Regions from separate parts of the Arthrobacter sp. Soil_C_60 genome, predicted to be linked through region 1. Evidence: riboswitches for the same ligand, from Rfam matches in the RefSeq annotation. Region 1 holds a riboswitch; each other region holds the start of a gene.

The links. A riboswitch is a leader RNA that binds a small molecule or an ion and turns the genes downstream of it on or off. The one in region 1 is predicted to bind glycine.
Positions count from the first base shown of each region.
Region 2: it holds a riboswitch for glycine, as region 1 does, so the genes downstream of both, AC3A4M_RS17140 (D-serine/D-alanine/glycine transporter) here and glyA (serine hydroxymethyltransferase) in region 1, are expected to answer to the same signal.
Region 3: it holds a riboswitch for glycine, as region 1 does, so the genes downstream of both, gcvP (aminomethyl-transferring glycine dehydrogenase) here and glyA (serine hydroxymethyltransferase) in region 1, are expected to answer to the same signal.

Region 1 covers NZ_JBDGKM010000003.1:427,449-435,537, forward strand. Annotated here, with positions in the region: gene treS (maltose alpha-D-glucosyltransferase) at 219-2,612, shown strand; gene AC3A4M_RS08805 (hypothetical protein) at 2,733-3,635, shown strand; glycine riboswitch at 3,797-3,894, shown strand; gene glyA (serine hydroxymethyltransferase) at 4,042-5,373, shown strand; gene AC3A4M_RS08815 (amino acid permease) at 5,517-6,977, shown strand; gene AC3A4M_RS08820 (DUF6221 family protein) at 7,068-7,352, opposite strand; gene AC3A4M_RS08825 (nucleoside deaminase) at 7,407-7,919, shown strand; gene curA (NADPH-dependent curcumin/dihydrocurcumin reductase) at 8,014-8,089, shown strand, end outside.
Region 2 covers NZ_JBDGKM010000009.1:75,741-83,829, forward strand. Annotated here, with positions in the region: gene AC3A4M_RS17120 (MarR family winged helix-turn-helix transcriptional regulator) at 139-630, opposite strand; gene AC3A4M_RS17125 (SGNH/GDSL hydrolase family protein) at 725-1,498, opposite strand; gene AC3A4M_RS17130 (pyruvate, water dikinase regulatory protein) at 1,584-2,435, opposite strand; gene ppsA (phosphoenolpyruvate synthase) at 2,432-4,867, opposite strand; partial or broken gene AC3A4M_RS17140 (D-serine/D-alanine/glycine transporter) at 5,056-5,223, opposite strand; glycine riboswitch at 5,382-5,479, opposite strand; gene AC3A4M_RS17145 (FG-GAP repeat domain-containing protein) at 5,768-6,949, shown strand; gene AC3A4M_RS17150 (YnfA family protein) at 6,970-7,308, opposite strand; gene AC3A4M_RS17155 (siderophore-interacting protein) at 7,359-8,089, opposite strand, start outside.
Region 3 covers NZ_JBDGKM010000009.1:117,456-125,544, forward strand. Annotated here, with positions in the region: gene gcvT (glycine cleavage system aminomethyltransferase GcvT) at 1-374, opposite strand, end outside; gene gcvP (aminomethyl-transferring glycine dehydrogenase) at 391-3,258, opposite strand; glycine riboswitch at 3,309-3,415, opposite strand; glycine riboswitch at 3,416-3,515, opposite strand; gene AC3A4M_RS17340 (mycothiol transferase) at 3,607-4,128, opposite strand; gene AC3A4M_RS17345 (MFS transporter) at 4,179-5,441, opposite strand; gene AC3A4M_RS17350 (protealysin inhibitor emfourin) at 5,539-5,880, opposite strand; gene AC3A4M_RS17355 (M4 family metallopeptidase) at 5,877-6,941, opposite strand; gene AC3A4M_RS17360 (transporter substrate-binding domain-containing protein) at 7,080-7,901, shown strand; gene AC3A4M_RS17365 (MFS transporter) at 7,928-8,089, shown strand, end outside.

The DNA.
Region 1 (8,089 bases):
GTCCGGCTGTTTGGCCGGCTTCTATCTATGCAAACGCATGAATAGTGGCTAATCATCCAGAACCGGATGTGACTCTGCGGACATTACGCCGCCACGCCGCGGTTTTATCCGTTGCACGCCTGATTGCGGAGGTGCACTGGTCTGGTTTCCCTGCGTCTGGCAGTGTGGAAGAAGTCAGTACTGGCCGGTGCCTGCAGGATGATCAAGGAGATATCTCGATGGTCGATTCGCTTTCTTCGACGGAACACCTTGACGACGGCTCTGGTGGCGGCTCCGAAGCTGCCGACCTGGATGCCGTGCAGGAGGAAGCGCTCGAGGCGCACATCCCGGAGATCAACTTCGATGAGCAGTTCTACCCGGCGCGTCCGCGGGCTTTGCGCCCCAAGGCCCGGCGGCGGCACTTTAACCCGGGCCAGCCGCCCTTTGAGCCGGACGCCCGCAACACTGTTTACGTGGAGTGGCTGCGCAACCAGTCCATGCTCGGCGACGCCAAGGTGCTGGGCCGCCAGCTCTCGGGCCAGGCCAGCATGTGGCAGAACCCCTTCGCCTGGCCGAACCCGCGGGCCGCGGTGGAGCGGGCCTCGGTGTGGTTCACCGCCTACCCGCTGTCCTTCATGACCAAGCCCGGGCAGTCCTTCCTCGGAGCATTGGGGGACCCCGGCTTGTGGGAGGCGTTCGAGCAGATCGGAATCAGCGCCATCCATACCGGGCCGGTGAAACTCGCCGGCGGGCTCTCGGGCTGGGAGCAGACGCCGAGTGTGGACGGTCACTTCGACCGGATCAGCATGGCGATTGATCCGATGTTCGGCACCGAGGACGAGTTCCGCGAGATGTGCCAGGTCGCCAATGACCACGGCGGAACGATTGTGGATGACATCGTGCCCGGGCACACCGGCAAGGGTGCGGATTTCCGGCTGGCCGAGATGAACTTCCGGGACTACCCGGGCATTTACCACATGATCGACATCCCCGAGTCGGACTGGCACCTGCTGCCGGACGTGCCCGACGGCGAAGACGCGGTCAACATCGACGCCGAAACCGAACGCGCCCTCCAGAAGGCCGGCTACATCATCGGCGAGCTGCAGCGGGTCATTTTCTACGAGCCCGGGGTCAAGGAGACCAACTGGAGCGCCACCGGCCCGGTTTTGGATACCACCGGCCAAATGCGGCGGTGGGTGTACCTGCACTACTTCAAGGCGGGTCAGCCGTCGATCAACTGGCTGGATCCCACCTTCTCCGGCATGCGCCTGGTGATGGGCGACGCCCTGCACTCGCTGGTGGACCTGGGTACCGGCGCCCTGCGGCTGGACGCCAACGGTTTCCTGGGCGTGGAGAAGAGTGCCGAGGAAACGCCGGGCTGGTCGGAGGGCCATCCGATTTCCGAGGCCGCGAACCAGATCATCGGCAGCATGGTCCGCAAGGTCGGCGGCTTCACGTTCCAGGAACTGAACCTGAGCATCGACGACATCAAGTCCACGTCCGCCAACGGCCCCGACCTGTCCTACGACTTTGTCACCCGCCCCGGCTACCACCACGCCCTGGTCACCGCCGATACCGAATTCCTCCGGCTGACCCTGCGCCTGGCCATGGAGATCGGTGTGGACCAGGCCTCCCTGGTCCACGCGCTGCAGAACCATGACGAGCTGACCTATGAACTCGTGCACTTCACCACCAAGCATAAAGACGATATCTATGAGCTCGACGGCGAGGAAATGACCGGCGCCGAACTGGCCCATAAGGTGCAGCAGACCTTGCGGGACGGCATCACCGGGGAAGCCGCTCCCTATAACTTGGTCTTTACGGCCAACGGCATTGCCTGTACGACGGCGAGCGTGATCACGGCGGTGCTGGGCATCAAGGACCTGAGCACCATCACGCCGGAGCAGACCATCGAGGTCCGCAAGGTGCACCTGCTGCTGGCCATGTACAACGCGCTGCAGCCGGGCGTCTTCGCGCTCTCCGGATGGGACCTGTGCGGCATGCTGACCCTGGACCGGTCGCAGGTAGCTCCGCTGCTGTCCCGCGGCGACACCCGCTGGATCAACCGGGGCGCCCATGACCTGATGGGCGTCAACCATACCGGGCAGGCCCCGACCTCCGGCATGCCCAGGGCTGTCAGCCTGTACGGGACGTTGCCGGACCAGCTCGCGGACGAGTCATCGTTTGCCCGGCAGCTGGCCAAAATCCTGGCCGTCCGGGAGCAGTACGGCATCGCGAAGAGTGCGCTGCTCGATGTTCCGGACGTCTCGCACCGGGGCATGCTGGTCATGGTGCACCAGCTTGAATCGGGCGATTGCGAAGTCACCGTCCTGAACTTCTCGGACCAGGAGATGGCCGGCACGGTGCGCTCCGAGCAGTTGGAAACCGGGGCCTTGGTGACCGATCTGTTCAGCGGCGAAGAAGTGGGGAGCGTGGATGACCTGCACAGCTTCTACATCCAGCTGGAGCCGTACCAGGGAACCGCGCTGCTGGTGACCCTGCCCGAAGAAGAGGAGCCGGCCGCAGAGGTTGCGGCTGAGGTGGAAGCGGGCCAGGACGAGGACGCGGGCACGGCTGGTACTGAAGCTGCGGCGCAGGCGCGGAGGACGCTGTCACGCCCTGATCTGGGGTGATGGTCAACGCGCACCGGATGTGACCAGCATCTCACATAGAAACGCGGTAGGCAGGGAACCGGATCGGAGGAGCCGGCGTTACCTTTCCGTAACTTTACCTACCTGAAGTGTGTGTGAAATATGGCTGAAGACTCCTCCGCCGAAGATAAGCCGAAACTCCTCGGCCTCAACGGTGCCCAAACTATTGCCTCCGCCTTGGCCGCCGTGACCTCGGCCTTTGCGGGTTCCTTCCTCGGTGTCGCGGGAACGCTGATCGGCGCTGCCCTCGGTTCGGTCATCGCCACGGTAGCGGCAGCCATCTACGCCAGGACGCTGAGTTCTGCCGCCGTCGCGGCCAAGAAGACCCTGCCCGTGCCGCGGCTGCGCGGCCTGCGCAACGGCGGCCTGCCGGCGAGCGACGACGGAACCGAGCGTGCCGGTGTCTCCAGCGCCGTCGCGGACTTCAAGGCGAAGCTCACCGCACGCCGGTTCACGCCCCGGACCTGGGCCAAGATTGGAGTGGTCAGCGCAGCCTCCTTCCTGATTGCCATGGCCGGCATCACGATGGTCGAACTGGGAACCAGCAAGCCCATTTCGGCGCTGGTGGCATCGTCGACCAGCAGCGCCCCGGCCGCCGAGCAGCAGACCACCCTGGGCCGCGTCCTGACAGGCACCGCGGCCCCGGCCGAGGATGGCAGCGAAACCACGGAGCCCGGCGATGCTGAGCCCGGGCAGGTCGACGACGGCGCCGGCCAGACCGGGACCACCGACGGCACTTCCGGCGGTACGGACGGATCGACGGGAGTCGAGGATCCTGCCACCGGCCAGAACGACGGTACTGCGCCGGTGGAGACCGTGCCTGAACCCGTTCCGGCGCCAGGCTCCGAAACCGGCGAAGTGGCGGAGCCGGAGGTCGTCACCGACCCGGGCGCCGGCCAGCAGGACACGGGCCAGCAGGAAACCGCCCCTGACGGCGGCGCCGTCGATCCGGCACCGGTGGACGGCGGCGTGACCGAAGGCGACCAGACGGGCACCGGGCAATAGGGCTTGCCCAGGCGGCGCCGGCACTCAGGTGAGTGCCGGCGTCGCACGTTGCCTGCAGCGGATCCGCCGCTGACTAGGCAGTTAAGAAATGATGTTGCGTTAGCTCCTGCCCTGCCGCTAACCTGTGTGAGGCGGGTCACGAAGCTGTGGCCCAACGCTTTTGATCTGCGGCGGGAGAGTCCTGCCGGTACGTTCGTCAGGCGCCGTAGGAGCAACTCCTCCCCAGGAATCTCTCAGGCCCACGTACCGCCGCGGCTAGGCAACTCTGGAAAGCAGCCGGGCAACCGGCTCACCGACGGTGCAAGCGGCCCCCACGGGCGGCGGAAACTCTCAGGTCCCAGACAGAGCGGGGAGGAACCCGAATCATCGTGGCGTGTTGTGCGCTGCCTGAAATATGGAGTTCCTTATGACGATCCAGTCACCATCCACTTTCCAGCAGGTCGTGTCCCCGAGCCTGAATAGCCAGCTGTCCGAGCTGGACCCCGAGGTCGCCGCCAAGATCGACGACGAACTCACCCGCCAGCGTGACGGCCTGGAAATGATCGCCTCGGAGAACCACACCGCCGCCGCAGTCATGCAGGCGCAGGGCTCCGTGCTGACCAACAAGTACGCCGAAGGCTACCCGGGCCGGCGTTACTACGGCGGCTGCGAGCACGTCGACGTCATCGAGCAGCTGGCCATCGACCGCGTGAAGGACCTGTTCGGGGCGGCCTACGCCAACGTCCAGCCGCACTCCGGTGCCCAGGCCAACGCATCGGTCATGCACGCGCTGATCAAGCCCGGCGACACAATCATGGGGCTGAACCTGGCCCACGGCGGCCACCTGACCCATGGCATGCGGATCAACTTCTCCGGCAAGCTGTACAACGTGGTTCCGTACCAGGTCCGCGAAGATGACCACCGGATCGACATGGTGGAAGTGGAGCGCCTGGCCCACGAGCACAAGCCGCAGCTGATCGTGGCCGGCTGGTCCGCCTACGCCCGCCAGCTGGACTTCGCCGAATTCCGCCGGATCGCCGACGCCGTCGGTGCCTACCTCATGGTGGATATGGCGCACTTCGCCGGCCTGGTGGCCGCCGGACTGCACCCCAGCCCGGTGCCGCACGCCCACGTTGTCACTTCCACCACGCACAAGACGCTGGCCGGCCCGCGCGGCGGCATCATCCTGACCAACGACGCCGACGTCGCCAAGAAGATCAACTCGGCAGTCTTCCCGGGCCAGCAGGGCGGGCCGCTGGAGCACGTCATCGCCGGCAAGGCCGTGGCCTTCAAGATCGCGGCATCGCCGGAGTTCAAGGAACGCCAGGAGCGCGTGCTGGCCGGAGCAAGCATCCTGGCCGAACGCCTGATGCAGCCCGATGTCGCCGCCAAGGGGATTTCCGTGGTTTCCGGCGGCACCGACGTGCACCTGGTGCTGGTCGACCTGCGCAACTGCGAACTGAACGGCCAGGAAGCCGAGGACCGCCTCGCGGCCATCGACATCACCGTCAACCGCAACGCTGTTCCCTTCGACCCGCGCCCGCCGATGGTCACCTCCGGCCTGCGGATCGGAACGCCCGCGCTGGCTACCCGCGGCTTCGGCGAAGCAGCCTTCATCGAGGTAGCTGACATCATTGCTGAGGCGCTGATCGCTGAGGACGAGGCAAGCCTCGCCGATCTGCGCCACCGTGTGGAGGCCTTGGCCGCCGCGCACCCGCTGTACCCGAACGTGGCACCGCTGGCAACAGCCGGCGCCTAACCGGGACTGGGCAGGGACCGCGGGGCCCCTGCCCAGGGGCCGGTCGCCGACATGGGGAAGCGACCGGCCGTCTGAACCTGCATGCAACCCACACCCAGGGCCATGCAGCCATGCGAAATATCCTCGCTCTGAAGGAGTAGTAAATGAAAGATGCAACAGTGCAGTCATCCGGGGCACCCCATCTGGAAAGACAGCTGAGCAACCGCCACATCCAGCTGATCGCGATCGGCGGTGCCATCGGCACGGGGCTCTTCATGGGCTCGGGGAAAACCATCTCCGCGGCCGGACCCTCCGTCATCTTCGTCTACATGATCATCGGCTTCATGCTGTTCTTCGTGATGCGGGCGATGGGCGAGCTGCTGCTGTCCAATCTGCATTACAAGTCCTTCAGCGATTTTGCGGGTGACCTGCTGGGCCCCTGGGCCGGATTCTTTACCGGCTGGACCTACTGGTTCTGCTGGGTCGTGACCGGCATTGCCGACGTCATCGCCATCGCAGGCTACGCCAACGAACTGGTTCCGGGCATTCCGCTGTGGATTCCGGGCGTGGTCACCATCGGCATCCTGCTGGTGCTGAACCTGGTTACGGTCAAGGCCTTCGGCGAGACGGAGTTCTGGTTCGCGCTGATTAAGATCGTCGCCATCGTGGCACTGATCCTTACCGGTCTGTTCATGATCCTTTCGGGCTTCAAGTCCGAGGCCGGCCCGGCCACTGTCGAAAACCTGTGGATCCACGGCGGCTTCTTCCCCAACGAGTTCATGGGCTTCGTGGCCGGCTTCCAGATCGCCGTGTTCGCCTTCGTAGGCATTGAACTGGTGGGCACCACCGCTGCCGAGACCAAAGATCCCGAGAAGAACCTCCCCAAGGCCATCAACTCGATTCCGATCCGCATCCTGCTCTTCTACGTAGGCGCACTCATCATCCTCATGGCAGTCACTCCCTGGACCCAGTTCGAGGCCGGACACAGCCCCTTCATCGGAATGTTCTCGCTGGCCGGGCTGGGCATGGCAGCGACCGTGATCAACCTGGTGGTCCTGACCTCCGCCATGTCGAGTGCCAACTCCGGCATCTACTCAACTTCGCGCATGGTATTTGGCCTCGCGCAGGACGGAGATGCTCCGTCAATCTTCAGCAAGCTGTCGTTGCAGAAGGTGCCGCGCAACGCGCTGTTCCTGACCTGCGTGCTGCTGTTCGCGTCCGTGGCCCTGCTCTACGCAGGCGACGACGTCGGCAAGGCCTTTGGCATGGTGACGACGGTTTCCGCCGTATGCTTCATGTTCGTCTGGTCCATCATCCTGGCCAGCTACCTGGCCTTCCGCAAGCGCCGGCCCGGCCTGCACCAGGCTTCCAAATTCAAGATGCCCGGCGGCCCGGTGATGGTGTGGGTGGTCTTCGCATTCTTCGGCTTCGTGCTGTGGGCGCTGACCACACAACCGGATACGTTGCTGGCCCTGCTGATTACGCCCATCTGGTTCGCAGTTCTGGGCGCAGCGTGGGCGATCCTGCGCCGCAACCCGCTCCACGCAGCCCGCTACGAAACGTTCAAGGCAGGCGTCATCGCAGACCACGCCGAGGCGAAGGAAACCGCCTCAGTTTCCGGCTAACGACGGCGGGAAACCGACGACGGCGGAAAGCGGCTATCGGACGGCGGTCGGGCATGGTGAATCCACCTGCCCGGCCGCCGTTCCGGTTCTCTAGAGCCGCCAGGCGGACTGGTAGCCGGTGTGGGTTTGATAGGGAAGCGCCATGTGCTGCAGAAAGGCCAGCATATAGTCGTAGTCGCTGGCCGGTTCGTGGTCCCAGTCAACGTCCCTCACATGGGCGATCATCCGCCGCTTGGCATCGCACTCGGCCAGATTCTGTGCGAGGTGGTGCCGCAGGACCGTTTGTCCCACCATGCCGACGTCTGTCATCAGCGCCCGTATCCGAGCCTCGTCCTGCTGGATCCTCGCGAGCAGGAAATCGATAAGATCACCCATGTGGCCATCTTGGACCATTCCATAGGCAAAAGGCCATGGGCCATAATCGAGACCATGGCTATCACCGAGACCGATCTTGAACACCTGCGTCGATGCGTCGACCTGGCACGCGAAGCACTCGAGGACGGCGACGAACCCTTCGGCTCGGTTCTCGTCGACGCCGGGGGCCACGTGCTTTTTGAGGATCGCAACCGGGTCAAGGACGGCGACCAGACGCGGCACCCGGAGTTCGAGATTGCGCGCTGGGCCGCCGGCAACCTGAGCCCCATGGAACGCGCAGCGGCCACCGTCTACACCTCCGGCGAGCACTGCCCGATGTGCTCGGCCGCGCACGCCTGGGTCCGGCTGGGGCGGATTGTCTACGCCGCTTCCTCCGAGCAGCTTGGCAACTGGCTGAAGGAGTGGGATGTGGCGCCGGGACCGGTCAACCCATTGCCCGTCCAAGCCGTCGCACCCGGAGTGGAGGTCGACGGCCCGGCAACGGAGCTGGCCGACGACGTCCAGGCACTGCACCGGAAGTTCCACTTCCCGCAAGGTGCATCAGCAGACGCGGAATCTGACGACTGACTGGGGATGCATTCCGGCCGGCAGGAGATGCAGCGGCGGTGGGGGCGTTATCGGCCGTGGTGACAGTCCGCCGGCTTCCGCCTAGCCTGAACTGATGGCTACTTCTGCGAACTCCACGACGAACACCACCCGAATCGTGCTGGCCGAGCGGCCGCATGGTGTACCGACGG
Region 2 (8,089 bases), on a different contig from region 1:
GACCAACTGCGCATTTCTGCCCAGCCGACACGGACAACCCGCAGGTTGCGTGACTTAACGCCTCTCCATCTTAGGGCCCGGCGGCGTTTCAGCCAAACCGGGAACCCTTCCGGTGATAGGGGCCTGGTGTGTTAAGGCTCAGCTGTTGATGCGGGGCTCGCGCAGTACCCAGCTACTCGGTTCCAGCCGCTGGACGATCTTCTTGCCCAACCGCTCCAGATCGGCAACGTCCTTGTGGTCCAGCCCGTCAAAAACCGCATCACGCACGGACTCGACGTGCGCCGGCGCAAGCTGCTCGATGGCGGAGTAGCCGTCTTCGGTCAGGGTGGCCATGGTCACCCGAGCATCCTCGGCGCAGGGGCTGCGCTTGACCCAACCGCGCAGTTCCAGCTTCTTGACCACGTGGGAGAGCCGGGACAGGGACGAGTAGGTGCGTGAAGCCAGTTCGCTCATCGGCAATGAACGGTCCCCCGCTTCGGAGAGCATGGCCAGGACGTTGTAGTCGAAGAGCGTGACTTTGGCCTCACGTTGCAAAGCACCGTCCAGATTGCCGGGCAGCAGGGTAGTTACAGCCAGCAAGGCAAGCCAAGCCTGGCGTTCTTCGGGATCGAGCCAACGTGCAGAAGTCATACCTCTATTCTGCCACATACTTGATGATTCAACTTTTCGCGCCTTCCGCGAGCGTGGCTGCATCAGATCCAGAAACCCGGCCGGAGCAGTACGGCTACACCCGCACATCCAGCCTCGCAAGCTGCGGGTATTTCGGTGCCAGGCTGTCCCCGGAGGAAACGCCGCGCAGGCGGCGGGCAATCCAGGGCCCAACGTACTCCCGGGCCCAGCGGGCGTTGGCCACCAGCGATTCACGCCGCGTCAGCGTGCTCAAGGCCGGCAGTTCCGGAAGCTCGATGAGGTCATCGGCCTGCAGCGTCTCCAGCACCCGCTTGGCCATGAGGGTGTGGCCGGCGGCGGACATATGGAGCCGGTCTTCGTCCCAATACCGCCAGTCCTGGAACTCCCGCATCCGCCAGTAATCCACAATCCGCGCGCCATGCTTTTCGGCGATTTCGCGCACCCACTCGTTGTAGATCGCCGTGCGTCCCCGCGTCTTGCCGAAAACGGCCGATCCGGCGGAGTCAAAACCGGTGAACATCACGACGTCGGCGCCGGACTGCGTAAGTCTGGCGATGCCGCCGTCGTACGCTTTCATCATTTCGTCGATGTCCACACTGGGCCGCAGGATGTCATTGGCGCCAGCGTAAATGGTCACGAGCGTGGGCTCCAGCGCCAACGCCGGTTCGATCTGTTCAGCGAGCACTTGCCGGATCTTCTTCCCGCGGATCGCCAGGTTGGCATAACCCCAGCCCTGGTCCGCCAGCATCAGCTGCTCGGCCACTCTGTCCGCCCAGCCGCGCACGCCGTTAGGCAGTTGCGGGTCCTTATCGCCGACGCCCTCTGTGAAGGAGTCACCGAGCGCCACAAACCGTTGAGTAAAAGTCACCCTGACAGATTAACAAACGTTTCGGCGTGACTGTTGGGGTCCGGCTTCAGACGGGCTGTTCCGCGAGGTGCCGGCGTTTGGATAGTCAGTGGCTCAGCTGCATCCGTTGGAGGATCGTGGCGGAGATTTCCTCGACCGACATGGAGGCGGAGTTCATGTAGGGCACCCCGTTGGACCTGTACATCTCCTCGGCGTTACGCAGTTCATAGCTGCATTGGGCCAGCGAGGCGTAGGTGGTGTCCGGGCGGCGTTCCTGGCGTATCTGGCTCAGCCTGACCGGCAGGGAGGTCAGCCCAAAGCATTTGTGGATATGGGGCAGCAGCGGCTCCGGGAGCGACTGCCGGGAAAAATCCTCCTCGATCAGAGGGAAGTTCGCAGCCGAAATCCCGTGCTGCAGCGCCAGGTACATTGCTGTCGGAGTCTTGCCGCACCGTGATGGGGCGATAAGGATCAGCGCCGCGCGTCCGAGGGCGCGGATGGACTGGCCGTCGTCGTGTTCCATGGCGTACTCGACGGCGGTCATGCGGGACTGATAGCGGATGGCGTCGCCAACCCCGTGGGCCCTGCCCGATTCTCCGCTGGCTGTTGCCTGCAGGGCACTCTCCAACTGTGCGATGTGGGCATCGTAGAGGTCCACAAAGTGACCCTTGCTCTGCGAGAGGATCGCGCGGATGTCCCGATTGACCGCCGTCGAGAAGACGATCGGCCGCGGACCCGCCGCCGCGAGGCGGTCAATCGTGCCGACGACCCGTCTTGCCTCCTCGGTGGTGGTGATAAAGGGAATGGTGCGGCGTTCGAACCGACGGCCGGGAAACTGGGTCAGCAAAGTGTTGCCCAGGGTCTCGGCGGTGATGCCGGTGCTGTTCGAGAGGAAGAAAACCACGGGAGCGGGTGCGCGCTCCGCCCCCGTGGTTTTGAGTTCGCTGGTGTTGGTCAACGGGTCTGTCCCGGATCTGCGCTCGAGACCGCGGAGCGGTTGCCGGTCCGGGCCAGGCGCAGCCAGGTGTCCGTCACTGCGTCGGGGTTGAGCGAGATGGAGCTGATGCCTTGCTCCAGCAGCCATTCGGCGAAGTCCGGGTGGTCGCTGGGGCCCTGGCCGCAGATGCCGACGTACTTCCCGCGGGCACGGCAGGCGGCGATCGCCATCTCCAGGAGCTTCTTCACCGCGGGGTTGCGTTCGTCGAAGCCGCCGGCAACGAGCGCAGAGTCCCGGTCCAGGCCGAGGGTGAGCTGGGTCAGGTCATTGGAGCCGATGGAAAAGCCGTCGAAGTAATCCAGGAATTCATCCGCCAGCAGCGCGTTGGCCGGCAGTTCGCACATCATGACGATCTGAAGCCCGTCCTCACCGCGGCGCAGGCCGTTGGCGGCGAGCAACTCGGTCACCCCCTGCGCTTCCTCAAGGGTGCGCACGAACGGGACCATGAGCTTGATGTTGGACAGGCCCATCTCGTTGCGCGCGAACTTCAAGGCCTCGCACTCGAGCTCGAATGCCTTGCGGAACGACGGCGAGAGGTACCGGGAGGCGCCGCGGTAGCCGATCATCGGGTTCTCTTCGACCGGCTCGAAGGCTGGGCCGCCGAGCAGGTTGGCGTACTCGTTGGACTTGAAGTCCGAGAGCCGGATGATCACCGGTTCCGGCGCAAAGGCGGCGGCGATGGTGGCGATGCCCTCGGCCAACCGGCGGACGTAGTAGTCCCGGGGCCCGTCGTAGGCGGCGGTCTTTTCCCGGATCTGCTGCACCGTGTAGTCGGACAGCGCGGCGGGGCGCTCGATCTCGCCTGCCAGGGCCAGCAGGGCGTTGGGGTGGATGCCGATCTGCCGGTTGATGATGAATTCCAGGCGGGCCAGGCCGACGCCGCTGTGCGGGAGCCGGGAGAAGCCGAAGGCCTGTTCGGGGGTGCCGACGTTCATCATGATCTGAACCGGCGCCGGCGGCATCGTGTCCACCGTGGTTTCGTGCAGCGTGTAATCGAGCAGTCCCTCGTAGACCAGTCCGGCCTCGCCCTCGGCGCAGGAGACGGTCACCGGTGCTCCGTCGGTCAGGATCCGGGATGCGTTTCCGGTGCCGACCACAGCCGGGATGCCCAGTTCCCGGGCAATAATCGCCGCGTGGCAGGTGCGACCCCCGCGGTCGGTCACGATCGCCGCGGCCTTCTTCATGATCGGTTCCCAGTCCGGGTCCGTCATGTTCGCCACCAGGACGTCGCCGGGCTGGAAGGAGGCCATCTGGTCGATGGAGGTCAGCACGCGCACCTGGCCGGCGCCGATACGCTGGCCGATGGCCCGGCCTTCGGCCAGGACCTTGGAGTGCTCGTTGAGCTTGTAGCGGGAAATGGTACCGCTGGCCTGGCGGGACTGCACGGTCTCGGGGCGGGCCTGCAGGATGTACAGTTCCCCGTCCACGCCGTCCTTGCCCCACTCAATGTCCATGGGGCGGCCATAATGGGCTTCGATCGCCACCGCATGCCGGGCGAGCTGCTCGACTTCGGCGTCACTGAGGCTGAACCTGCCGCGCTGCTCGCGGGGCACGGGTACGAAATCGACCGTCCGGCCGACCTCCCGGGAATCGGTGTAGGTCATCTGGACGGCTTTTTCGCCGAGTCCGCGCTTGAGGACCGCCGGACGGCCCGCGGCCAGCGCAGGTTTGTACACATAGAACTCGTCAGGATTCACCGCTCCCTGGACCACTGCTTCGCCCAGGCCGTAGGAGGAGGTGATGAACACGGCGTCGTCGAAGCCGGACTCGGTATCCATCGTGAACATCACGCCGGAGGTGCCGATGTCGGAGCGGACCATGCGCTGGATACCGGCTGAGAGGGCAACCTCCGAGTGGGTGAAACCGTGATGGACCCGGTAGGCAATGGCCCGGTCATTGTAGAGCGAGGCAAAAACGTCCTTGATCGCGTGGAGGACGTTCTCCACGCCACGGATGTTCAGGAAAGTCTCCTGCTGGCCGGCGAAGGAAGCATCCGGCAGGTCCTCGGCCGTGGCGCTGGAGCGCACTGCCCAGGACACCTCCGCATCCCCACCGTGGCTTTCAACCAGTTGCCCGTATGCGGCCCGGATCTGCTCCTCGAAACCGGCCGGGAACGGAGTCTGGCGGATCAGGTCCCGGATCTGCGTGCCGGCCTGCCCCAGTGCGGTCACGTTGTCGCTGTCCAAGTCGTGGAGGACCGCGGCGATCCGATCGTCAAGGCCGGACTCGCGCAGGAAACGCCGGTAGGCGTCCGCCGTCGTGGCGAAACCGTCAGGAACCCTGACCCCGGCCGTGGCCAGGCCGCGGATCATCTCCCCAAGGGAGGCGTTTTTGCCTCCGACCTTCTCAAGGTCGGACAGGCCAAGTTCGGAAAACCAAAGAACGTCGGTCATGGGTTGTGCTCCTATGCTTGAACGCGCTGATCAGCGCTACGAACGAAATCGGTAATGCCCGGGGATGTCCGGGCGGAGTCCGGCGGTACGGGCGGCTGCAGTGCTGCGGAAACCTGCCCGAGCAGGATTCTGTGGTTTCCGCTGCAATGGAGTTATCTTGGACTTCGGCCTCGCGCCGGACTTCGGGTATACCCGAAGATCACGGAAGGACCGGCCGCGGAGATCGTCTTGGAGGTCATCAACAGGCCCGTGCCGATCGCCCCGCGGACGGCGACCAGCTGGATACGGCGGTTGGAGAGCTGGCGCTCAAGGTGGGGGGCTTCACCCATCGCGGTGGAGGCAGGTGGAATGGTCATGAGGAACTCCATCGTTCAAGTGCCACAACGGCAGCACTTTGATTCGGGTTCCTCCCCGCTCTGTCGTGGACCTGAGAGATTCCGCGTCCCCTGCTCTCGCAGGCGCCGCTTGCACCGTCGGTGAGCCAGACTGCTGCCTGACTGCTTTCCAGAGTTGCCTAACCGCGGCGGTACGTGGGCCTGAGAGATTCCCGGGGAGGGTTTGCTCCTACGGCGCCTGCTGAACGTACCGGCAGGACTCTCCCGCCGCAGATCATAAGCACTGCCCACCTCCAGGTGAGCAGGATCACACACTAGCGCCCCGAGGTGGCACCACGCAAGCAAACTGCGTCAATCGCTTAAATTTTCGCAACGCAGGGCAATTGTGACAAAGGCTTGGGAAGCGATAAACGGTCTCACACCAAGATCCCGACCGCGGGTGCGCGGAAAAGACTTCAGCAGGTTAACTGCCCGTTCCCGCCGAAGAGTCCGCGGCGTACGCTGGAGGGTACTTCTGCTAGGTCCGGGCGGGGCGGATCCGGACAGCTTCCTTCGGGGAACAGACATGGCGCATGCACAGGCCCGCGGCGGCCAGCATCGGCTGGCCGGAATTGTCTGCGTGCTGTGCCTGTTTGTGCCGCAGCCGGCTTTGGAAGCCGGCAGGCTGCCCTCGCACGCTGCCAGTACCCCCACCGCCGCCGCCGTTCCCGCCGTCGGGCTGGTGCCGCGGGACATCGAAATTGTCTCGTCACCGGTGGCTGCGGGCGAGCCCGTGGTGGGCGGGGAGCTGTCTTTGGAAGGCTTCGAATTCTCCGCACCGGGCTCCGTCCTCACCTACGACTACAGCTGGCGGGACACATTGGACGGGCACCCCGACGGCTACCATCGGGTCCTGTCCCTGACGCCGGACTGGCGCGGCGTGACCGTCACTGGCAATGTCGAGGCTTCGGCGGACAACTATGAAACGACCCCCGCACAGGCCCGGCCGGTCCGGATCTACTCACGCACCTTCTCTCCGGAGAACCGGAGCGAGTTCTTTGCCCGCACGCGGGACGGATCCCTATGGTATGTTCCGTCATCCCCGACAGGCCGGTTGGGAACGGCAAGTACCAGCGCCGAAAAGTGGCCCAAGGCCAGGGCAATGGACTCGGCAGGCGATTTCGACGGCGACGGCCGCCATGACATCCTCACCCTGCACCGGAACGGCGTGCTGTTGCTGCATCCCGGCGACGGCTACGGCGAAACCAAGCCGCTCCGGGCACTCGGCTCGGGCTGGACCGGCGTGCGCGAATTCTTCCTGCCCGGCGATTTCGACGGCGATTCCAGACCCGACGTCATTACCGGCGACGACAGCGGGGCGCTGTGGCTGCACCGGGGAGGCGCGTCTGGCCTGCGGCCGCGGACGCTGCTCCTGCACAGCAACCGCACGCCGGCCCGTGTATTCTCCCCCGGCGACTTCGACGGCGATGGAATGGCCGACATCATGTCTCTGGATGCTGCCGGCAGATTCTGGCTGCTGGCCGGGACCGGCAGCGGGCAGGTCGAGGACCCGGTGCCGGCGGGAAGAGCGCGGTTCAGGGTGATGTCCGTTGCCACGCCCGGCGACTTCAATGCGGACGGAACTACGGACCTGATTGTCCTCAACGCGACCGGGATGCTGCTGCTTCTGCCGGGCACGGGCGACGGCACAATAGGTTTGCCGGTGCCGCTGGGCCTTGCCGGGCGGGGTGTGGTGGAGCTCTTCTGAGCAGACCGAGTCCGGCCTGGTCAGGCGCTGTCGCGCGGGGCATACATGAGCACGGCCACGCCGGCCAGAGCAATCGCCGCCCCGATATAGTCCCAGCGGTCCGGCCGGAAACCGTCCATCACCATGCCCCAGGCCAGCGAGCCGGCAATAAAGATTCCGCCGTAGCCGGCCAGAACCCGGCCGAAGTTGGCATCAGGCTGGAAAGCGGCAATGAAGCCATAGGCGCCCAAGGCCATGACTCCCAGCCCGGCAAACCACCAGGCCCGGTCTTCACGCACCGCCTGCCAGATCAGCCAAGCGCCGCCGATCTCGGCGAGGGCGGCCAGGGCAAAAAGGAGTACGGATTTGGCGATGGTCATGCTTCAATTCTCGCCTACGCCGAACAGCGGGAGTCCAACCCGCGTGGACCTCAGGCTTCGGCCTTGCCCTGCCGCCAGTAACCCATGAAGGCCACCTGCTTACGGTCAATACCGACGTCCCGCACCAGGTAACGGCGCAGTTCCCGGATGACCGCGGCCTCGCCGGCGATCCAGGCGTAGAACGGCCGGGTGGATTCCGCCGTGGTTTCCCACAGGATGACGTTGTCAATGTCCACGTCCTCGGGCTCGTCGCCCTCGCCTTGCCGCAGGCCGGCCCCGGGAACAACGACGGCGTTCCGCACCGCGGCATCGAGCAGCTCGCCATGCGGGCGGTCACCGCGCGCCAGCCAGCTGATTTCCATGTTGGCCGCCGTCACCAGCTCCTGGAAGTCCGCGGCGTCGGGCACTTCGAGGACGGCGTTGCCGGTCATATCCGCCGGCAGCGCGGCCAGGATGGCGGCGATCGCCGGGACAGCGGTTTCATCGCCGGCCAGCAGCACGTGCGATGCCAGGCCGGGACGCCACTCGATGCCGCCGTAGTTCTTGGCCGTGGTGCAGTTGACGGCGCCGGCGTTGGGCCCGATGATCGTGACCCGGTCCCCGGCCACCGCGCGGTCCGCCCACATCGAGGCCGGCCCGCCCTTGCCGTCGGCGTCGAAATGCATCACGAAGTCGACGTCGAGCTCCGGGATCTCGCCGTAGCGGAAGTCCCGGACCGTGTAGGTGCGCATGGAGCCGCGCGTGCGCTCGTCGAGGGACAGCCAGTGCTGGTACCAGCCTC
Region 3 (8,089 bases), on a different contig from region 1:
GCCTTGGCGTTGCCCGCGTTCGGCACCACCAGGAACTTGTCCTCCGCGCGGCGGTAGCTGATCAGGTCATCGATGATGCCGCCGTCTTCGTTGCAGATCAGAGAATACTTGGCCTTACCAACGGCGACCGCGGAGAGCCGGCTCACCAGCGCATAGTCGAGGAACCTCCCGGCGTCGGGGCCGGTAACCCAGACCTCGCCCATGTGGGAGAGGTCGAACAGGCCGGCAGCCTTGCGCACGGCGTGGTGCTCGGCCAGTTCGCTCTGGTATTTCAGCGGCATCTGCCAGCCGCCGAAGTCCGTGAAGGAGGCGCCCAGCTTCTGGTGCTCTTCATACAGGGCGGTGTACTGCTTCGTAGCGGTTTCAGCGCTCATGGTCTGGAACCTTCCTCTAGTTAGCGAACTCTTCGATGGGCGGGCAGGAGCAGACCAGGTTACGGTCGCCGGCGGCGCCGTCGATGCGTCCCACCGGCGCGAAGTACTTGTCCTGCTTCAGGCTCGGCACCGGGAAGACGCCCTGTTCTCGGGAGTACTTGCGGTCCCAGTCACTGCTGATGGCAGCAGCTGCAGTGTGGGGAGCCAGCCGCAGCGGGCTCTCCTCGACGCTGAAGTCGCCCTTGACGACCTGGTCGATCTCGCCGCGGATGGTGATCATCGCTTCAATGAAGCGCTCGATCTCGGCGAGGTCTTCGGACTCGGTCGGCTCCACCATCAACGTACCTGCCACCGGGAAGGACAGCGTGGGGGCGTGGAAACCGAAGTCGATCAGACGCTTGGCAACATCCTCGGCAGTAACGCCGGACTTGGCGGTCAGTTCGCGCAGATCCAGGATGCACTCGTGCGCCACCAGACCGTCGTTGCCCGTGTACAGCACCGGGAAGTACTCGTTCAGCCGGGAGGCGATGTAGTTGCCTGCCAGCAGCGCGGTCTTGGTCGCGTTGGTCAGCCCTTCGCCGCCCATCATGGCCACGTAGGCCCAGGAGATCGGCAGCACGCCGGCGGAACCGTACTCGGAAGCCGAGACCGGAACGCCCTTGCCTTCGTGCGCGGCCAGCGCGGCATTGCCGGGCAGGAACGGCACCAGGTGCTCGGCTACTGCGACCGGACCGACGCCGGGGCCGCCGCCGCCGTGCGGGATGCAGAAGGTCTTGTGCAGGTTCAGGTGTGACACGTCGCCACCGAACTTGCCCGGCTGTGCCAGTCCGACGAGGGCGTTGAGGTTGGCGCCGTCGATGTAGACCTGGCCGCCAGCCGCATGGACAGCGTCGCAGACCTGGCGGACATCGGCGTCGTACACCCCGTGCGTGGACGGGTAGGTGATCATGATGGCGGACAGGCTGTCCTTGTGCTGCTCGATCTTGGCGTTCAGATCGGCGTGGTCGATGGTGCCGTCCTGGGCGGTAGCCACAACGACAACCTTCATGCCTGCGAGCACGGCCGAGGCGGCGTTGGTGCCGTGGGCCGATGCAGGAATCAGGCAGACGTTGCGCTGCTCATCGCCGCGGGACAGGTGGTAGCGGCGGATGGCCAGCAGGCCGGCGTACTCACCCTGGGATCCGGCGTTCGGCTGGATGGAGACGCCCGCGTAACCGGTGATGGCCGACAGTCGCGCTTCCAGATCCTCGATCAGTTCGCGCCAGCCCTTCGTCTGGTGCGCCGGAGCGAAGGGATGGATGGAGGCGAACTCCGGCCAGGTCATGGATTCCATCTCGGCCGTGGCGTTGAGCTTCATGGTGCAGGAGCCCAGCGGGATCATGGTCCGGTCCAGGGCCAGGTCGCGGTCCGAGAGCCGGCGCAGGTAGCGCAGCATCTGGGTTTCGGAGCGGTGGCTGTGGAAGACGGGGTGCTGCATGTAGGAAGAGGTGCGCTGCATGCCCTGCTCCAGGCCGAAGCCTTCCGGTGTAGCCGACAGGCCCGCCGCGATGTCCTCGGCTGCACCGTCCACGCCGAATGCCTCGGCCACAGCAGACAGGTGCTCCGCCGTCGTCGATTCGCCGGTGGAGATGCCCACGTGATCGGCATCGATGACGCGCAGGTTAATGCCCTTGGCCTCGGCGGCCTTGATGACGTCGGCAGCCTTGCCCGGGACCTTGACCGTCAGCGTGTCGAAGAAGTGCTCGCTGGCCAGTTCCAGTCCGGCGCCCTTGAGGACGGAGGCGAGGGCACGCGCCTGGTTGTTGGCGTGCTGCGCAATGGCCTTCAGGCCTTCCGGTCCGTGGTAAACCCCATACATGCCGGCGACGATGGCCAGCAGTGCCTGCGCGGTGCAGATGTTGGACGTGGCCTTCTCGCGGCGGATGTGCTGTTCGCGCGTCTGCAGTGCCAGGCGGTAGGCAGGCATGCCGGCGTTGTCCTTGGAGACTCCGACGAGGCGGCCGGGCAGCTGGCGCTCCACGCCCTTGTGCACAGCCATGTAGGCGGCGTGCGGTCCGCCGAAGAACAGCGGAACACCGAAACGCTGGGTATTTCCGACGGCGATATCCGCGCCCTGCTCGCCGGGAGGCGTGATCAGGGTCAGAGCCAGCAGATCCGCGGCCACGGTGACCATGGCTCCGCGTTCCTTCGCATCCGCGATCACCTTGCTGTGGTCGGCCACATGGCCGGACACGCCCGGCTGCTGCAGCACAATGCCGGAGATCTCGCCCTCGGGAAGACCAACGGAGAGGTCGGCCACCTCGATCTCGAAGTCCAGCGCTTCGGCGCGGCCCTTGACGATGGCGATGGTCTGCGGCAGCAGGTCTGCGTCCAGTACGGTCTTGCCGTCGGCATGCTTCTTGTTGGCACGGCGCATCAGCAGCACGGCTTCAGCCACGGCGGTAGCTTCGTCCAGCAGGGAGGCGTTGGCGATTTCCAAACCGGTCAGGTCGGAAACCATGGTCTGGAAGTTCAGCAGCGCCTCGAGCCGGCCCTGGGAGATTTCCGGCTGGTAGGGCGTGTAGGCCGTGTACCAGGCCGGGGATTCCACCACATTGCGGCGGATCACCGGCGGCGTGATGGTGTCGTAGTAGCCCTGCCCGATCATCTGCACGGCAGTGATGTTCTTGGCGGCGAGGGCGCGCAGATCTGCGAGGACCTCGGCTTCGCTGCGGGCAGCCGGCAACTCAAGCGGCGCGCTCTGGCGGATGTCCGCCGGAACGGCCGTGTCGACCAGGTCTTCGAGGCTGGTGTAGCCAAGCTGCTTGAGCATGGTCTCGGCGTCGCTGTTGCGCGGGCCGATGTGGCGCTCGGCAAATGTCGCAATGGTGGGTTGAACCGTCATGAAGGAACTCCAGTTATTGGCTGGCACGGTTGTACCAGATGGATCGGGTTCCTCCCCGCTCTGTATTGGACCTGAGAGATTCCGCGGAAACCTTTCCAAGTTCCGCTTGCACCGTCGGTGAGCCGCGCCGTCATGGTCGACTACTTTCCAGAGTTGCCTGTCTGCGGCGGTACAGGGGCCTGAGAGATTCCTGGGGAGGTATTGCTCCTACGGCGCCCGCTGACATTCATCCAGCAGGACTCTCCCGCCGCAATTCGAAGGCAAATATGCAGTTATGACACTTTTGAAGTGCGTTCTATCTTCTTGAATGGTAGCCGGTGAGGGCGAACACAAACAAGGCGGCCGGCATTAGCCGCGCGCTTCGCGGTGCTGGACCAGTCCTTTAACGTAGGCGGCCTGCCCGGCGTGTTCCAAACAGTCATCAATGACGCTGACAAGGCGGACTCCGAGGGTAACGTGCGGGTCCCAGCGTGTATCCACAATCCGGTCCAGCTCGTCTTCGGTCAGCGAGCCGATGAACTCGAGGCTTTGGCGATGCACGGCGTCGAAATACTCGGCCAGCAGGCTTCCGGATTCAACCGTGACGGCGCTGACCTGGTCGGAGGTGTGGCCGTAGCCGGTTTCATGTGTGTCCAGCGGAAGATCGAACAGTTCTGACCAACCGCCTGAGGTCCAGCGCTGCTCCACACCCGCGACATCGGCAATGTGATCGTCCTGGACCCGGGTCAAATGCCAGATCAGCCAGGCGATCGAGTTGCCGTTTCCTCCGGGCCGTTCGGCCAGCTGGTTCGGGTCCAGTCCATCAAGCACTTCGTGGACCCGTTCCTGGATCCGGCCGAAAGCGTCTGCCAGCAGATCGTTGAACTTCATCTTCGCTCCTCGTAGATCCGGGATTGGCGGCAACGAACCCAGCCTATGCCTTACGCCCCCGGATGGTCCTCCAGATAGCGCGGTTTGCTGACAATGAAAGCACCGACGACGAGGACGACGAGCGATACGGCGAGCAGGCCGAACGATGTTGCCCATGTACCAGTGATGTCTTTCAGCAGCCCGAAAGTCAGCGGCCCAAGGCAGGCGACCGAATAGCCGATGCCTTGCGCGAAACCGGAAAGCGCACCCGAACCGGCGGTAGTCCGGGTCCGCAGGTTGACCAGCAGCAAGGCCATGGCGAATGTTCCCTGTCCCAGTCCGGCCAACGTGATCCAGAGGATCGTGCCCGATGAGGGTGACAGCAGCAGGCCCGCATAGCCGCCGGCGTAGCAGAGCACGAACAGGGCTGCTAGTGGGAAGGGATTGCGCATTCTGGCCGCCAAGTAGGGAACCAGCAGGCTGGTCGGCAGGCCAAGGATGGCGTAATAGGAAAGCATGGTGCCGCCCTGGGCCGCGTCCATTCCCGCGTCGAGCAGCAGCGGAGGCAGCCAGGTGAACATCGAGAAGGTGTTGGTGGACGTTCCGGCAAACACCATGGCCAGCCCCCACGCGACAGGAGAGGACCAGACACGGACCTTCGCGTGGGGCTTTGCTGCCGACCGGTTTTGAACGGCTTCGGCCCGCCGCGTTGCCCGCTCCCCCAGTAAGGTGGCTATCCATGGCACCAACGCCGCCATACTCACACCGGCCCAGATGCCGATCGACCAGCGCCAGCCGGACGTGTTGGCTAGCGGCACCGCCATCAGCGGGCTGAAAGCGGTACTCACCGCCAGCAGGGTCACGTACAGGGAAGTCACCAGGCCGATACGGTCCGGGAAGTACCGCTTGACCAGCGGTGGCATGACGATGTTGCCCAGCCCGTAACCCACCATGGTCACGGCGGAGAAGCCCAGGAACAGCGGCACGTCGGAGGCCAGCGCCCGTCCGATCTGGCCTGACGCGGCCAGCACCAGCGAACCGAGCAGGACCGCGGGTATGCCCAGTTTTCTGATCAGTGCCGGCGTCGTGAATCCTGCCACGGCGAAGGCAGCGGTCGGGAGCATGCCGAGAACGCCGATGGATGCAGGACCAAACGGCAGATCGTTGGAGATCTCCGCCAGCACGGGTGAAACACCCGAGACCGCGAGACGTAGGCTCAGAGCCATGATCAGGATGCCGGCGAGGACGATCAGGCGGGGGAGAAGTCCAGGAACGGACGCGGTGTCCTTCGCTACAGGCTGATCCGTGATCTGGGGTTGGTTTGTTCTAGGCACTCTGATTTCCGTTTGCAGGCAGGCTGTGGCCGGCGGATGTGCCGGCTTCTTCACCATAGCTGTCGCGGCGGCTGCCGCCGTCCCCACCTGAAGTCGATTAAGGCTCTCCGGAATTCTCGTCCCGGTAAAAACCTTCCGGGCCCTGGGGCCGGCGTTCCGCGCGACGGCCCTCTTCCTGCCGGGCACTTTCCAAGGTGCGATCCACCAGTTGCCGCCAGGGGCCGGTTACGTCTTGCTCCGGGAGGGAGGCCTCACGTTCGCCGGCGCTGATCCAGTACATATAGCGGTCCGGCTGGTTCTGCGTCTGCGGGACATCGTCCCAAGGGCAGGATTCAATAATGGGCAGCCACTCGTCACGCAGTTCGGGCTGACCCACTTCAACTGCCCAGCGCCTCGTTAGACCCGCGAATCCGCCGGTGCGCTTGACGCTGATCCTCATCCCAAGACGCCCACCTCAGTCCAGGCCGCCGTTACGGCCTTGAGTTCCTCTGAGTCCTTACCGTAGCGGCTTTCCGCCGCACTTTCAGTAGCTGCCGCGAAACCTGCAAAGTCCGTATCCGCCACGACTTCCGTACCGGTGATCGTGTCGTACCAAATCAGGCCGGCTCGTTCCCAGGCGTTCCCGCCCAGGATCGAGGCCAGCCGGTAGAAGGCATGGTTGGGAATGCCTGAGTTCAGGTGCACTCCCCCGTTGTCGTCCGTGGTGTCGATGTAGTCCGCCATGGTGGCAGGCTGCGGATCCTTGCCGAGCACGTCGTCGTCGTAAGCAGTGCCCGGCGCCTTCAGCGAGCGCAGGCCGTCGCCGCTGACTTGGTCGGTGAACAGGCCTTCGCCGATCAGCCAGCTAGCGTGGTCCGCACTGTGCCCGAGCTTGTACTGCTCCACCAAGGCAGCGAAGACGTCCGAAATCGACTCGTTCAGTGCGCCGGGCTGGCCCTGGTAGACCAGGTTGGTGGTGTGTTGCGTGATGCCGTGGGTCAGCTCATGCCCGATGACGGACAGCGATTTGGTGAAGCGCTGGAAGACCCGCCCGTCGCCGTCGCCGAAAACCATCCGCGTGCCGTTCCAGAACGCGTTGTCATAGTCCTCGCCATAGTGGACGGTGGCGCGCAGGATTCCGCCCCGGCCATCGAGTGCATTGCGTTGGTAGGCGTCAGCGAAAAGCTCGAAGGTGGACCCCAGCCCGTCGTAGGCTTCGTTGACCGCGACGTCTTCAACCGGGCCGACTCCCTCGCTGCGCACGCGGATACCGGGCAGCCGTTCCATGTTCTGGGCGTCATTGATCTGCCGGGTGGGATTCAGCCCTGTGGCCCGGATGCGTTGCGACGGCAGGAGGGTGGGCAGGGCCGGCATCTGCGCACGTTTGACGTTACGGTTCCGGCGCATGGCTGCATCCCGGGCCAGGGCACGCTGGGCAGCTTCCGCTACAGGCAGCAGGGACCGGTCATCCAACCGGGCGAGCCGTCGGAGCAGGTATGGCGGAACAATAGAACAGAACATGTGGACCTCCTTGCGTTCACCCAAGCCTATGGTCCGGGTGTGACAACCTGTGGCAGCCACGGCATACGGGTATTCGTGCTCCATGACCCCCGCTACGCTGGCAGTATTTAGCCGAAACGATTAAGCGCGAGGGAACCGATGAAATCGAGCAAAATTGCCGCAACTTCTTTCCTGGCCCTGGTGGCCTTGACCGGTTGCACGACCGCGGGCCCGTCCGGCGATGGCAGTTCCGCTTCGGCCTCGCAGTCGGACGAACCATCACGTTTGGAGACCGTTGCAGACAGCGGCGTGCTCAAAGTGTGCACCACAGGGGACTATCGACCGTTCACGTATCTGGATCCAGGGACGGGGGAATACACCGGGATCGACATCGATATGGTTGAGGACTTGGCCCAGCGACTGGAAGTGGAAGTTGAGTTCGTCCCGACCACCTGGGCAACCTTGATGCCGGACTTTCTGGGCAAATGCGATATCGGCGTTGGCGGCATTTCCATCTCCTTGGAACGGGCTGCCCAGGCGTTCTACACTGAGCCGACTCTGGACGAAGGGAAGACGCCGATCACGCTGTGCGAAAACGTTGAGAAGTACGACACTGTGGAGGAGATCAACCAGCCTGGTGTCCGTTCGATCACACCAATCGGCGGGACCAACGAGAAGTTCGCCGACGAACATTACCCCGATGGCGAGATCATCCGCTACGAAGACAACAACACCATTTTTGACGAAATCATCGCTGGCCGCGCGGACGTCATGACAACGGACGCATCGGAAACAATGTGGGTGGCGAACGAGCATCCGGAGCTCTGCGCCGTCCATCCTGAGGATCCATTCAACTTCTCGCAGAAGGCCTACCTACTTCCGCAGGGTGACGTCGAATTTCGCGAATACGTGGACCAGTGGCTGAACATGGCCAAGAACGACGGCACCTACGATGCAGCCAAGGCCCCCTGGTTCGGCTAGAGCTACCCGCCGGATACGCTAAGGAAATGCCTGAGTCTGCCGCCGCGCGCAAAAGAATGCCAACTTGGGCGATCATCGCCGTCCTGTGCCTGTCCGGAACAACGGTCTCGCTCCAGCAGACAATGGTCATCCCGCTGCTGCCGGAGTTCGCGCAACTGCTCAACGTCTCCATCGACGATGTGTCCTGG